2 regions of the Micromonospora sp. NPDC047134 genome follow, and region 2 is predicted to be linked to the other one. Evidence: riboswitches for the same ligand, from Rfam matches in the RefSeq annotation. Region 2 holds a riboswitch; the other holds the start of a gene.
The links. Region 2 has a riboswitch for thiamine pyrophosphate ahead of ABZ795_RS21690 (ECF transporter S component). Riboswitches for the same ligand answer to the same signal wherever they lie in the genome.
Positions count from the first base shown of each region.

Region 1 (7,255 bases), on a different contig from region 2:
TCGTGGTACGACCGCGCGGTCTCCGGGTCCAGGGACAGGTTGAACTGGTCTTCCCAGCGGAACTCGAACCGCGCCTTGGACAGGGCGTCGTCCCAGGCCTGAGCGCCCGGGTGCCCCTTGGCCAGGTCGGCCGCGTGGGCCGCGATCTTGTACGCGATCACGCCCGCCTTGACGTCGTCCCGGTCCGGCAGGCCCAGGTGCTCCTTCGGGGTCACGTAGCAGAGCATCGCGGTGCCGAACATGCCGATCATCGCCGCCCCGATGGCCGAGGTGATGTGGTCGTACGCGGGTGCGATGTCCGTGGTCAGCGGGCCCAGGGTGTAGAAGGGGGCCTCGTGGCACCACTCCTGCTGGCGGTCCACGTTCTCCTTGATCTTGTGCATCGGCACATGACCCGGACCCTCGATCATCACCTGTACGTCGTACTCCCAGGCGATCTTCGTCAGCTCGCCAAGCGTGCGCAGCTCGGCGAACTGGGCCTCGTCGTTGGCGTCCGCGATCGACCCCGGCCGCAGCCCGTCGCCGAGGGAGAAGGTCACGTCGTAGCGGGCCAGGATCTCGCACAGTTCCCGGAAGTTGGTGTAGAGGAAGTTCTCCTCGTGGTGCGCCAGGCACCAGGCCGCCATGATCGACCCGCCCCGGGACACGATGCCGGTCACCCGGTCCACCGCCAACGGCACGTACGGCAGCAGCACCCCGGCGTGCACGGTCAGGTAGTCCACGCCCTGCTCGGCCTGCTCGATCACGGTCTCCCGGAAGACCTCCCAGCTCAACTCGACCGGGTCACCGCCGACCTTTTCCAGCGCCTGGTAGATCGGCACCGTGCCGATCGGCACCGGCGAGTTGCGCACGATCGCCTCCCGGGTCTCGTGGATCCGCTTGCCGGTGGACAGGTCCATCACGGTGTCCGCGCCCCACCGGGTAGCCCAGGTCAGCTTCTCCACCTCCTCGGCAACGGAGGAACTGACCGCCGAGGTGCCGATGTTGGCGTTCACCTTGACCAGGAAGGCCTTGCCGATGATGGCCGGCTCGCACTCCGGGTGGTTGACGTTCAGCGGCAGCACCGCCCGCCCGGATGCGATCTCCTCCCGGACGAACTCCGGTGACATGCCCTCCCGGATCGCCACGAACTCCATCTCCGGGGTGACCACCCCGGCCCGGGCGTACCCCAGCTGGGTCGGCCGCTTGCCGTCCGCCCCGGCCAGGGGGGTGCCCGGACCGCGTACCGGGGCCACATCCCCCCGCTCGGCGATCCACGGCCCGCGCAGCGGGGACAGCCCCACCTGCGGGTCGGAGCCCGGACCGGAGGTGTCGTAGAGCCGTACGGGTGGGTTGTCCCCGGTCAGCTCCACCTCCGCGAACGGCACCCGGATCTCCGGCCGCGAGCCCTCGACGTACACCTTGCGCCGTACCTGCATGACAGCCTCCCTGTGCTCAGGCGGACCAGCCAAAGTGGTCCAACGGACCGCGTCCCGCACCCAACTCCCAGTTCCGCGCGCCGGCCAGTCCCCGGCTCACGTACTTCTTGGCCTCCGCCACCGCCACCGGCACCGGATCGCCCATGGCCAGCCGCACCGCGGTCGCCGCCGAGAACGAACACCCGGTCCCGTGGCTGTGCCGGGTCGGCACCCGGGGGGCCCGCAGCACGGTCGTGCCCTCCGGGCCGTGCAGCACATCCAGGGCCTCGCCGCCGGTGTCCACATCACCGCCGGTCACGATCACCCACTCCGGGCCCCCGGCGGCCAGGGCCCGGGCGGCCGTCGTCATCTCCGCCAGATCCGTCACGGCAGCCCCGGTGAGAGCCGCGGCCTCCGCGCTGTTCGGGGTCGCCACCCGGGCGTACGGCAACAGCCGCTCGACCGCCGCCACCACCCCGAGGCGGTGTCCGCTGGTGGCCACCAGCACCGGATCGACGACGAGCTGCGGCAGTCGCCCGGCCGCCGCAGCGTCGGCGATCGCACCCGCCACCGCCGGCGTACCCAGCATCCCGGTCTTGACCGCCCGCACCGCGAAGTCGGACAGCACGCTGTCCAACTGTTCGGTGACCGTCTGCGGGGGCAGCGGCAGGACGGCGTCCACACCTCGGGTGTTCTGCGCGGTGACCGCGGTGAGCACACTCGTGCCGTAGGCGCCGAGGGCGGCGAAGACCTTCAGGTCGGCCTGGATGCCGGCGCCGCCGCCGGAGTCCGAGCCGGCCACGGTGAGCACGGTGGTAGGGGTCATCCGTCTTCCTCAACATTGCTGGTCGAAGCTGCCTGGAAGGCGCTGGTCAGTGCGGCAGCGGTCTGCTGCGGGTCAGGGGAACGCATGATCGCGCCGAGGACGGCGACACCGACGGCGCCGGCCTGCCTACAGGCGCGTACCTGGGCCGGTGTCTCGATGCCGCCGAGCGCCAGCACCGGCACCGGGCTCAGCCGGATCAACCCGGCCAGTCCCGCCGGCCCCAACGCCGGCCCGTAGCCGGGTTTGGTCCTGGTCGGATAGACCGGCGAGAGGGTGACGTAGTCCTCGGTGCGCAGCCGACGCAGTTCCGCCTCGTCGTGACAGGACCGACCGACCAGGTCAGCCCTCGGCGGCGGACCGGGGTCACTCGCCGACAGGTGCACAGCGGCGGAGTGGGCGGGCAGCAGGGGGTCGGGGCCGGCGACGATCAGGGTGCCGCCGGCCTCGGCCAGGATCGGCCGCAGGTCGGCGGCGAGGGCGAACCGTTCGGCGCGGGGCAGGTCCTTCTCGCGCAGCAGCACCCAGCGCACGCCCCCGGCCACGGCCGCCGCCACCACCTCCGCCAACGGCCGCCGGGCCACCCGCCGGTCCGTCAGCACCACCACGCCGGAGACACCCCCGGACAAGCCGTCGGCGCCCGGGTGCGGGGTCATAGCTCGGGGCGGCCTTCGTCGGGGGTGCTGGCCAGGGCGTGGAGGCGGCGGGGGATGCGGCCGGCACCGGCGGCCAGGCGACCGGCGGTGATCGCGTGGCGCATCGCGGTGGCCATCGCCACCGGGTCCGCAGCCCGGGTCACCGCGCTGGCCAGCAACACCGCGTCGCAGCCCAGCTCCATGGCCAACGCCGCGTCCGAGGCGGTACCGATCCCGGCGTCCAGGATCACCGGCACCTCGACGCTCTGCCGGATCAGCCGGATGTGGTGAGGGTTGGACACCCCCAGCCCGGACCCGATCGGCGAGCCCGCCGGCATCACCGCCGCGCAACCGACGTCGGCCAGCCGACGAGCCAGGATCGGATCATCCGAGGTGTACGGCAGCACGGTGAATCCGTCGGCGACGAGTTCCTCGGCGGCGCGCAGCAGTTCCACCCCGTCGGGCAGCAGGGTCCGCTCGTCGCCGATCACCTCCAGTTTGACCCAGTCGGTGTCGAAGGCGTCCCGGGCCAGGTGCGCCACCTTCACGGCTTCCCGGGCGGTGTAGCAGCCGGCCGTGTTCGGCAGCAGTCGCACCCCGCACCGGTCCAGCAGGTCCAGCAGACCTCCGGAGCCGCCGGGTACGGTGTCCACCCGGCGCAGGGCCAGGGTGACCAGCTCGGTGCCGGAGGCCCGGATCGCCTGTTCGAGCACGTGCAGGTTGGCCGCTCCGCCGGTACCCAGGATCAGCCGGGACCCGAACCGGGTACCGCCGATCTCGAAGCCGTCCATCCTGGTCACCCGCCCTGGGCGGCGCTGAGCACCTCTACCCGGTCGCCGCCGTGCAGCACGGTCGCCGGCCATCCGGTACGCGGCACCACCTCGCCGTTGACCGCCACGGCCACCCCCCGGTGCTGCGGCGTGACCTGTCGTACCAGTTCAGCGACCGTGGCGCCGTCGGGCACCACCTGCCCGACTCCGTTGACCGTCAACTCCATCTGTCGTCCTCCTTGCTGTCCGGACGGAACCGGTCGGCCCGGAAGGGACTGAGCATCGACTCGTCCGCTTCCGCCCCGGTGATCAGGCCGGTGATCAGGTCCGCGGTGACCGGGGTCAGCACGATTCCGTGCCGGTGGTGACCGGTGGCCGCCAGCACCTGCGGGCGGTCGGGCAGCGGCCCCAGGATCGGGGCGTTGTCCGGGGTGCCGGGGCGCAGCCCGGCGATCGTCTCCACCAGGTCGTACTCGGCCAGTTCGGGCAGCAGGTCGATTGCGGCCCGCAGCAGCCGCAGCACCGCACCGGCGGAGACCGCCAGGTCGGAGCGTTCCTCGACGGTGGCACCGACCACGACCTCACCGCACTCGCGCGGGACCAGGTAGACGTGCTCGCCGTCGGCGTACCCCCGGATGACGTGCCGGAAGCCCGGCGGGCCGCCGTCCGGGGTACGCAGCCGCAGCACCTGGCCCTTCACCGGGCGGACCGGCAGCCCGGTCAGGGCGGTGGCGCCGCAGCCGGCGGCGACCACGGTCACCTCGGCGGACACCTCGGACAGTCGCCCCACCGGCTCGGTGACCAGCACCGCGCCGGCCCGCTCGGCGGCCAGCCGCAGCGCCGGTACCAGCCGACGCGGATCGACCTGGTGATCGGTGGCGGCGAGGGCACCCCCGCGAACCCGGGGGGCCAGCGCCGGTTCATGCTCGCGCAACTGGGAGGGCAGCAGCGGGGTCACCGGCAGACCCAGACCCTGCTGGTACGCCCACAGCCGCCGCGCCTCGGCCAGGTCGTCGGCGGTCAGCCCGACCATCAGGGTGCCCTCAGTCCGGTACCCGATGTCCAGGCCGCTGGCCTCGGTCAGCTCGGCGGCGAAGGCCGGCCAGCGTCGAGCGGACTCGGTGAGCAGCCCGGTCAGTTCGTGTTCACCGAAGTACGCCTCCGCCACCGGCGCCAGCATCCCGGCGGCCACCTGGGAGGCTCCCGACCCCGGAGCCGGATCGTGCACCACTACCCGCAGTCCCCGGGCCGCGCACCGCCAGGCGATCGCCAACCCGATCGGCCCCGCCCCCACCACCGCCACCTGCGGTGCAAGGAAGGGCCCCCGCTTAACGTCTCCGGTATAGGAAGGGCCCCTGCTTAACACGTCAGCGCCCTGACCAGCTCGGCTGCGGCGTGGGCGGGATCGGCGGCTGCGGAGAGCGCGCCGACCACCGCCACCCCGTACACGCCGGCGGCCCGTAACCCGGGTACGTCCGCCGCCGTCACTCCCCCGATGGCGATCACCGGCACGGCGACCGCCTCGACCACCGCCCGGACGCCGGCCACCCCGATCGCCGGTGGCAGGCCGTCCTTCGTGGTGGTGGCGTGGCAGGGGCCCACGCCCAGATAGCTGGCTCCGGCGGCGACCGCCTCGGCGGCCGAAACCGGCTCCCGGGCGGTGGCGCCCAGCACCGCCTGCGGGCCGAGCACCTGCCGGGCCGCCGCCACCGGCAGGTCCTCCGCGCCGACATGACCGCCGGCGGCCCCCGCCGCCAACGCCACATGCAGGCGGTCGTTGACCAGGCAGGTGACGCCGTACGGCCGGCAGCGGGCGAGCACCCGGCAGGTCAGCTCGTACGCCTCCCGGTCGGTGACGGCGTCCTCGGCCCGGACCTGGACCACCAGCTCGGGGTGGGCCACCGGCAGGACGGCCGCGAGCACGGCCAGCGCATCCCGCCCCGGTCGAGTGTCGGTGATCAGATGCAGTCGTCCGAGGGACGGCACGGCAACACTCCTCCCTGCGCCGGCATTACCCGGATCAGGTTCGACGGTCGGGGGCTGGCAGCCCCCCTCTCAGCCCGGTACACCGGGCTCCCGTGGGTTCGTTGGGTGTCACCGTACGTCGTTTCGGCTGCGCCGCCAACCCCCGGACCCGCCCCGGCCAACCCCGGGAGCTGGCCGGACTCCACCGTTTCACTCTCATCCGGCGACCAGAAGGGACCCGGTTACGCAGTGACTCATGCCAATTGGATGACGCCTCGTTACCAAGCTGTTACATCAATGAGTCTTGCCCGAAACCGATCGATCAAAGGAAATTTGATTGATCGGCTCAGTTCCTCGGCAGCCAGACCCTCACCGTCAGGTACGAGCACTCGGACCGACCCGGAGTAGCCACCGACGTCCGCTCCGACCCGTCCTACACGGAAAGAGGAGATCTTCGTGCCCCGACTCAGCCGCGGGCGAGCAACGCTCGACCCGTTAGCCGTGGCGCTACTCGCCCTGGCACTCGTTCTGACCGCCGCGCCGTTCCCGATCGCCCGCCCCACAGCCGCCCAGGCCGCCGGCCGTACCACCACCCAGGCCGCCGCCCCCACCACCGCTCAGGCCGCGGCGGCGGAGCCGTTCTCCGTCCTGGTGTTCTCCAAGACCGCCGGGTTCCGCCACGACTCGATTCCCGCCGGCATCCGGGCCATCCAACAGCTCGGCACCGCGAACAACTTCACCGTCGTCACCACTGAGGACGGTGCGGCCTTCACCGACACCAACCTGGCCAGGTTCAAGGCGGTCATCTGGTTGTCGACCACCGGCGACGTGCTCAACGCCACTCAGCAGTCGGCCTTCGAGCGCTACATCCGGGCCGGTGGCGGATACGTCGGGGTGCACGCCGCCTCCGACACCGAGTACGACTGGGCCTGGTACGGCCAACTGGTCGGGGCCTACTTCAACAGCCACCCGGCCAACCAGACCGCCACCGTGAAGGTCGAGGACACCACCCACGAGTCGACCCGGCACCTGCCGGACCGGTGGTCCCGCTTCGACGAGTGGTACAACTTCCGCACCAACCCCCGCGCCCGTCAGGTGCAGGTGCTGGCCTCGCTGGACGAGCGCAGCTACAGCCCCGGCAGCGGGGCGATGGGGCACGACCACCCGATCGCCTGGTGCCAGAACTACGACGGTGGCCGGTCCTGGTACACCGGTGGCGGGCACACCCAGGAGTCCTTCGCCAACGCCGAGTTCCTCCAGCACCTGCTCGGCGGCATCCAGACCGCGGCCGGGGTGGTGCACGCCGACTGCGGCGCCGGTCGGGCCGCCAACTTCGAGAAGGTGACGCTGGACAGCAACACCAGCAACCCGATGGAGCTGGACATCGCCGAGGACGGGCGGGTCTTCTACATCGAGCGCGACGGCCGGGTCCAGATCATCAAGCCGGACACCGGGCAGACCGTCACCGCCCTGCGGCTGAGTGTCTTCGCCGGCAACGAGGACGGCCTGCTGGGCATCCGCCTCGACCCCAACTTCAGCAGCAACGGGTGGATCTGGCTCTACTACGCCCCGAGCGCGGGCGGGTCCCGCAACTACCTGTCCCGGTTCACCGTCACCGGTGACACGATCAGCGCGTCCAGCGAACGGGTCGTCCTGGAGGTGCCC
Region 1 covers NZ_JBEYUI010000018.1:71,443-78,697, reverse strand. Annotated here, with positions in the region: gene thiC (phosphomethylpyrimidine synthase ThiC) at 1-1,418, opposite strand, end outside; gene thiD (bifunctional hydroxymethylpyrimidine kinase/phosphomethylpyrimidine kinase) at 1,435-2,223, opposite strand; gene ABZ795_RS21120 (thiamine phosphate synthase) at 2,220-2,876, opposite strand; gene ABZ795_RS21115 (thiazole synthase) at 2,873-3,646, opposite strand; gene thiS (sulfur carrier protein ThiS) at 3,652-3,852, opposite strand; gene thiO (glycine oxidase ThiO) at 3,843-4,928, opposite strand; gene thiE (thiamine phosphate synthase) at 4,985-5,611, opposite strand; TPP riboswitch at 5,606-5,715, opposite strand; gene ABZ795_RS21095 (ThuA domain-containing protein) at 6,047-7,255, shown strand, end outside.
Region 1: linked by a shared signal. The riboswitch ahead of thiE (thiamine phosphate synthase) and the one ahead of ABZ795_RS21690 (ECF transporter S component) in region 2 are both predicted to bind thiamine pyrophosphate.

Region 2 (7,255 bases):
GGCCCGGATGATGCAGCCACCCCGCCAGATGCGGGCGGTGCCGCCGAGGTCGATGTTCCAGTCGTACTCGGCGCTGCCGGCGCGGATCTGATCGAAGCCCTGGGCGTACGCGACGATCTTCGAGGCCAGCAGGGCCCGGCGTACGTCCTCGATGAACGCCTCGCGGTCGGTGACCTGGAGCTTCTCCCCGCCGCCGGGGAAGGCCCGGAGGGCGGCCTCGCGCTGATCGACGTGCCCGGACAGCGACCGGGCGAAGGTCGCCTCGGCGATGCCGGTGATCGGGATGCCTAGGTCCAGGGCGATCTGGACGGTCCACCGGCCGGTGCCCTTCTGCTCGGCCCGGTCCTGCACGACGTCCACGAAGGCCTCGCCGGTGGCGGCGTCGGTGTGCGCCAGCACCTCGGCGGTGATCTCGATGAGGAAGGACTCCAGCTCGCCGGAGTTCCACTCCCGGAAGATCTCCGCGAGCTCCGAGGGCGTCGCACCCAGGCCGGCCCGCAACAGGTCGTACGCCTCGGCGATGAGCTGCATGTCGGCGTACTCGATGCCGTTGTGGACCATCTTCACGAAGTGCCCGGCGCCGTCCGGCCCGACATGCTGGCAGCAGGGCTCACCCTCGACCTGCGCGGCGATCTTCTCGAAGATCGGCCCCAGCTTCCGGTACGACTCGGCGGAGCCACCCGGCATGATGCTGGGCCCCCACAGGGCGCCCTCCTCACCACCGGAGACCCCGGTGCCGACGAAGTGCAGGCCCTTGGCCCGCAGCGCCTCCTCCCGCCGACGGGTGTCCGCGAAGTGCGCGTTGCCGCAGTCGATGATGATGTCGCCCGCTTCGAGCAGCGGCACCAGTTCGTCGATCACCGCGTCGGTGGGGCCGCCCGCCTTGACCATGATGATCACGGCGCGGGGGCGTTCCAGCGCGGCGACGAAGTCCGCAAGGGACTCCGTCGGGACGAAGGTGCCCTCGTCGCCGTGCTCGGCCACCAGCGACCGGGTCCGCTCCGGCGAGCGGTTGTGCAACGCCACGGTGAACCCGTTGCGGGCCAGGTTGCGGGCCAGATTTCGACCCATCACCGCCAGCCCGGTCACACCGATCTGCGCCGTAGCCCGATCCGCCATCCTCGTCGCCACCTTCCGCGTCTGTCAGTAGTGCTGCGACCGTAGCGCGCTTCGATGGCCACCCGCGTCAACCCCCACCCCTGGTCACCATGTGGTCGCACCCCGCACCCCACCAGGCTCGCCTCACCCGCCCCCTGCCTCGTCGATCATGCAGTTTCGGTCGCCATTGCGCGAAGAATATCCCTTATGCGGGGACAAAAACTGCATGATCGGCGGGGCGAGGGCGGGGCGGGGTGTGGGAGGAGGGGGGTCAGGGGGTCAGGGGGGTGAAGGTGCCTAGGGTGATGCTGATGGTGAGGGCGGCGGCGGCCAGGGCGGGGGCGCAGACGAGCAGCAGCCAGTCGGCGGTGCCGAAGGATTGGCGGCGGGCGAAGGTGCGCGGGGCGGTGGAGTCGAAACCCCGGGCGTCCATGGCGACCGCCAGCCGGGTGCCCCGGCGGATCGCCCCGACCAGCAGGGTGAACGCGGTCGACATGAACAGCCGCAGCTTGGCCACCGGGTTGCGTCCGGCCTCCACGCCCCGGGCCCGGCGGGCCATGACGATCATCTGCCACTCCTGGCCGAGCAGCGGCAACAGCCGGAAGGCGGCCAGCGCGCCGATGGCGAACCGGGCCGGGGCCTTCGCGTTCTGCACCAGTGCGTCAGCCAGTTCGGTCGGATCGGTGGTGGCGAAGACGATCACTCCGGGCAGGGCTACCGCGAACAGGCGCAGCACCAGGCCGAGGGCGGTGAACAGCACCGAGGAGGTGACCATGACCGGTCCGGCGTCGAGCAGTACCCGGCCCGACCGGTCAGCGGCGAACAGCACCAGCGCCACCAGTACCCCACCAGCGGCGATCAACAACGGCCAGGCCCGGCGGAACAGCACCCGGTAACGCACCCCGAACAACGGCAGTACCGCCAATTCCACCGCCAGGGCGATCGCCGGTGTCACCGGATCCAGCGTCGCCAGCAGCGGGAACGCGAACAGCAGCGCCGCGGCCAGCTTGGCCACCGGATTGCGGCGGGCCAGCGGGGCGTCCGGCCGGGCGACCGGTTCAAGGTCGATCATCGATCCTCCGCCGCCCGCCGGGTCTCGCCAGTCGGCTGCAGCGTCAGGGTGCGGTCGGCCAGTGCGGCGACGAAGTCGGCGTCGTGGGTGACCGTCACCAGGCCGTGGCCGCCGTCGCGCAGCTGTGCGAAGAGGTCCACCAACTCCCGCCAGGTCCGCCGGTCCTGCCCGAAGGTGGGCTCGTCGCAGATCAACAGCCGGGGCGCGGTGGCCAGCGCGGTCGCCACACTCAGCCGCCGCGCCTCGCCACCGGAGAGGGTGTACGGGTTGGCCCCGGCCAGCTTGTCCAACCGCAGCCGGTGCAGCAACTCGTCCACCCGGTCGCGGATCGTCGCCTCGCCGGCACCGGTACGCCGGGGGCCCAGGGCCAGTTCGTCGAAGACCGTACTGGTGACGAACTGGTGCTCCGGATCCTGGAACACCGAGCCGATCCGGCGGGCCAGTGCCGGTGCGCGCCAGCGGTGCGGTGGCCGGTGGGCGTCCGCCCCGGCCAGCTCCGCGCTGGCCGACAGCCGTCCGGTACCCGGCTTGCCCAGTCCGCCGAGCAGCAACGCCAGGGTGGACTTGCCGGCACCGTTGGGACCGAGCACGGCCAGCGCCTCACCTGCGCGTACGGTCAGATCGGTGGAGGCCAGCCGGGGCGGCTGGCCGAGCCCGTCGGCGGTGAGTAACACCTCGCCGGCCGGGGTGGTGGCCTGGCGCGGGGGAAGCTGGCGGCCCGGCACCCAGACCCCCTCGGCGGCCAGGGCGTCCCCGTGGGCGGCGAAGACCTGATCCGGTGGGCCGTCGGCCCGCACCCCGCCGCCGGGTTCGAGTACCACCACCCGGTCCACCAGGGGCAGGGCGTCGGAGATCCGGTGCTCGACCAGGATCAGGGTGGTGTCGCCGCCGACCGCGCGGGCGATCGCGGTGCGGACCAGGTCCGCCCCGGCCGGGTCGAGGTTGGCGGTGGGCTCGTCGAGCAGCAGCAGGTCGGGGCGGAGTGCTAGGGCCCCGGCCAGGGCCAGCCGCTGCTGTTCGCCGCCGGAGAGTGCCGCGGTGGGGCGGTCCCGGTGGTACGGGAACCCGACCCGGTGCAGCGCCTCGTCCACCCGGGGCCAGATCTGGGCCGCCGGTACCCCCCGGTTCTCCAGCCCGAACGCCACATCGTCGCCGCTGCGGGCCATGACGAGTTGGGACTGCGGATCCTGGAAGACGATGCCGACCCGTTCCCGGGTCTCGGTCGGGGGGCGACCGTCGATCTCGATGGTGCCCTCCTGCTCACCGGAGTCCTCCGGCAGCAGCCCCGCCAGCGCCGCCAGCAGAGTGCTCTTGCCCGCCCCGGAGGGCCCGAGCAGCAACACCCGCTCGCCCCGCCGCACCCGCAGGTCCACCCCCCGCAGGGCCCAGGCCCGCCGCCCCGCATGCCGCCACCCAAACCCCCGCACCCAAACCCCACCCACCCCCACCACTCCTCTCCTCCCCTCACTGCTTCCCAACCCCCACCCCCGATCGTTGCGGTGATCAAGAAGTTTGCGTCTGGAATCGCGGCTCGCCAGACGCAAACCTCTTGATCAACAGGAGTGAAGGGTGGTGTTAGACGAGGGGGCGGTTGCGGCCGGCGGGGAAGCGGTCCAGGACGCCGGTGCCGGCGAGCGCCTTGGTGAGGGCGTAGCCGCCGGCGCCGGCTACCACGGTGGCGCTGACCACGGTGAGCAGCGCGTACGGGATCCGGTAGCTGCCCAGCTCGTACGCGGTGTTCCAGACGAAGAAGTCGAACAGGGCGGCACCCAGACCGGTCAGCGCGCCGGCCAGCAGTGCGGTCGGCAGCCGGAAGGAGCGGTACCGGAAGGCGGCGAAGGCCAGTTCCGCACCGAGACCCTGGATCAGACCCTGGACGATGGTGACACCGCCCCACTCCGAGCCCAGCAGTGCGGAGACCGTAGCCGCGACCGCCTCGCAGAACAGCGCGGCACCCGGCTTACGGATCACCAGCCCGCCGAGCACCGCCGGGACCAGCCAGACCCCGTACATGATGGCCTGGCTGGCCGGGAAGAAGGCGAAGGCGGGGTCCGCGACCCGCCAGACCGCGCCCCAGGCCCAGAAGATCACGCCGAAGGCGACCGCGATCACTGCGGCCACGACGATGTCGATGGTGCGCCACCGGTTGGTGGTCGGTTGGCTCATGATTGCTCCCAGTCCAGTGTCGAACCAGGTAAGACGCACGCCGCGCCCGACGGCACCGGGCCGTGGCGGGCAGGAGGTGGACCGAACTCCCTGCGCTGGCATTACCCAGATCAGGTACGGAGGGTCTGCGGGCGAACCCGCACTCTCAGCGCTGTGCGCTCCCCTGTCGGAGGTGAAGTTGTCTCGCCGACGCTAACACCTTTAAAGATCAACAGGCAACGTGATCTAGCAGGTCGGGCCGGGTGCGGCCCGGTCGAGGTCGCCAAGGGGGTACGCCCACCCGGCGGATCCCCCCGTTTGGCCGACATCCATCGACCTCACCGTCCCCGGCCGGTACTCTCAGCCCGCCGAACCATCGGGGTGAAGAGACGGCAGGGTGAGCACAGACACGAATCAAGCCGTACCGGTCGACGAACCGCAGAACGGTCCGACCGGCACCGCCACCGACCCCGTGCCTCAGCCGGGCAGTGGGGTGCTGCGGCGATGGGTCGGTGACCGGGTCGGCTCCGTGGAGGTGCTGGCCGGGCTGCTGATCCTGCTGGTCATCTTCCGTGATCCGCTGGCCGGGGCGTTGGACGATCCGCGCCTGCAGACCTGGACCACCGTGTTCGTCTCGATCATGGTGCAGGCGGTGCCCTTTCTGGTCTTCGGAGTGCTGCTCTCGGCCGTGATCGCGGTCTTCGTACCCCGGTCGTTCTGGGCCCGGGCGCTGCCCCGACACCCGGCCCTGGCGGTACCGGCGGCCAGCGCGGCCGGGGTGGTGCTGCCCGGCTGCGAGTGCGGCTCCGTACCGATCGCCGGTTCCCTGATCCGCCGGGGGGTCACCCCGGCCGCCGCCCTGGCCTTCCTGCTGGCCGCACCGGCGGTCAACCCGATCGTGCTGACCGCCACCGCGGTCGCCTTCCCGAACAACCTCGAGATGGTCCTCGCCCGAGGCCTGGCCAGCCTCGTGGTGGCCATGGTGATGGGCTGGCTGTGGCTGCGACTGGGTCGCACCGAGTGGATCAGGATGCCGCGCCGACCGGAGCTGGAGGACCCCCGCCGGGGTCGGGCCTTCTGGGCCGCCGTCCGGCACGACGTCACCCAGGCCGGTGGCTTCCTGGTGCTCGGTGCGATGGCCGCCGCCAGCATCAACGTCCTGGTGCCGGAACGATGGTTGCAGACCCTCGCCGACAACCCCTGGCTGTCCGTCCTGGTGCTGGCGATTCTCGCCGTACTGTTGTCGCTCTGCTCCGAGGCGGACGCCTTCGTGGCGGCCTCGCTGTCCCAGTTCTCCCTGACCTCCCGACTGGTCTTCCTGGTGGTGGGGCCGATGGTCGACCTCAAGCTGATCTCGATGCAGGCCGGTGTCTTCGGGCGCCGATTCGCCTTCCGGTTCGCCCCGGCCACCTTCGCGGTGGCCCTGCTGGTCGCCGCCGGGGTCGGGGTGGTGCTGCTGTGAACCGGCAGGCCCAGGGGGTGCTCCTGCTGCTGTTCGGCGGGGCGGTGCTGCGGGCCAGCCTCACCGACCTCTACCTGCGCTATGTCAAGGAAGGGCTGCGACCCTTCCTGATCGCCGCCGGCCTGCTGCTGGTGGTCGCCGCGATCATGACCCTGTGGTACGAGCTGCGCCCGGCCGCCGATGATCCCGCCGTGGAGCATGACGGGCACCCCCACCACGAACCCCGGGTGGGTTGGCTGCTCATCCTGCCGGTGCTCGGCCTGCTGCTGGTGGCCCCACCAGCTCTGGGCTCGTACGCGGCCAGCCAGTCCGGCACCGCCCTGAACGCCCCGCGACAGTCGGACTACCCGCCCCTGCCCGACGCCGACCCGGCACCGGTCAGCGTCCTGGACTACGCGGCGCGGGCCCTGTTCGACCGGGGCGCCTCGATCGGCGACCGGCGGGTGCAGTTGACCGGCTTCCTCACCACCGGCGGGGACGGCCGACCGATTCTGGCCCGCATGGTGCTGTCCTGCTGCGCGGCCGACGGGCGGCCGGTCAAGCTCGGGCTCACCGGCGAGGTGCCGGTCGGGTTGCCGGACGACACCTGGGTGGAGGTGGTCGGCCGGTACAGCGACCGGATCGGTCGTGACCCGGTCAACGACGCCGAGATCCCGTACCTCCAGGTCGAGTCCTGGCGGCGGATACCCACCCCCAAGCAGCAGTACGACTGAGCGCCGACCTCGGTAGGCTGCCGTTCATGCACATCGACGCCCGAGGTCTGCGGTTCGACGTCGTCGCCGGTGGCCCGCAGGACGGTGCACCGGTGCTGCTGCTGCACGGTTTCCCGCAGCACGCGGGCGAGTGGAACGACGTGACGACGACCCTGCACGTGGCCGGTCTGCGCACCTACGCGGTCAACCAGCGCGGCTACTCCCCGGGCGCCCGCCCGACCTCCGTGGAGGCGTACCGGCTGGCGGAGTTGGTAGCCGACGCGGCCGCCATCCTGGACGCCCTCGGTGTCGACTCCGCCCACGTGGTGGGGCACGACTGGGGTGCCGTGGTCGCCTGGGCGCTGGCCGCCGGGCATCCGGAGCGGGTCCGCACCCTGACCGCCGTCTCCGTGCCCCATCCGGCCGCCATGGCGTACGCCCTCGCCGAGGACTCGCAGCAGAAGGCGCGCTCGGCGTACATGATGCTGTTCCGTCGGCCCGGGGTGGCCGAGAAGACCCTGCTGGCCCTGAAGGCCCGAGGGCTGCGCGGGATGCTGCGCGGGGTCGGGGATCCGGCGCGGGTGTCCACGTACGCCGAACCGATGCGCGAACCCGGCGCCCTGACCGCCGCCCTGAACTGGTACCGGGCGATGTCCCAGGCGGACCTGGCGGCGATCGGCCCGGTGACCGTGCCGACCACCTTCGTGTGGAGCGACCGGGACGTGGCGATCGGGCGTACCGCCGCCGAGGCCTGCGCTAGCCACGTACGTGGGGACTACCGGTTCG
Region 2 covers NZ_JBEYUI010000019.1:64,080-71,334, forward strand. Annotated here, with positions in the region: gene gndA (NADP-dependent phosphogluconate dehydrogenase) at 1-1,119, opposite strand, end outside; gene ABZ795_RS21680 (energy-coupling factor transporter transmembrane component T) at 1,370-2,170, opposite strand; gene ABZ795_RS21685 (ABC transporter ATP-binding protein) at 2,167-3,612, opposite strand; gene ABZ795_RS21690 (ECF transporter S component) at 3,746-4,336, opposite strand; TPP riboswitch at 4,406-4,511, opposite strand; gene ABZ795_RS21695 (permease) at 4,788-5,777, shown strand; gene ABZ795_RS21700 (TIGR03943 family protein) at 5,774-6,490, shown strand; gene ABZ795_RS21705 (alpha/beta hydrolase) at 6,517-7,255, shown strand, end outside.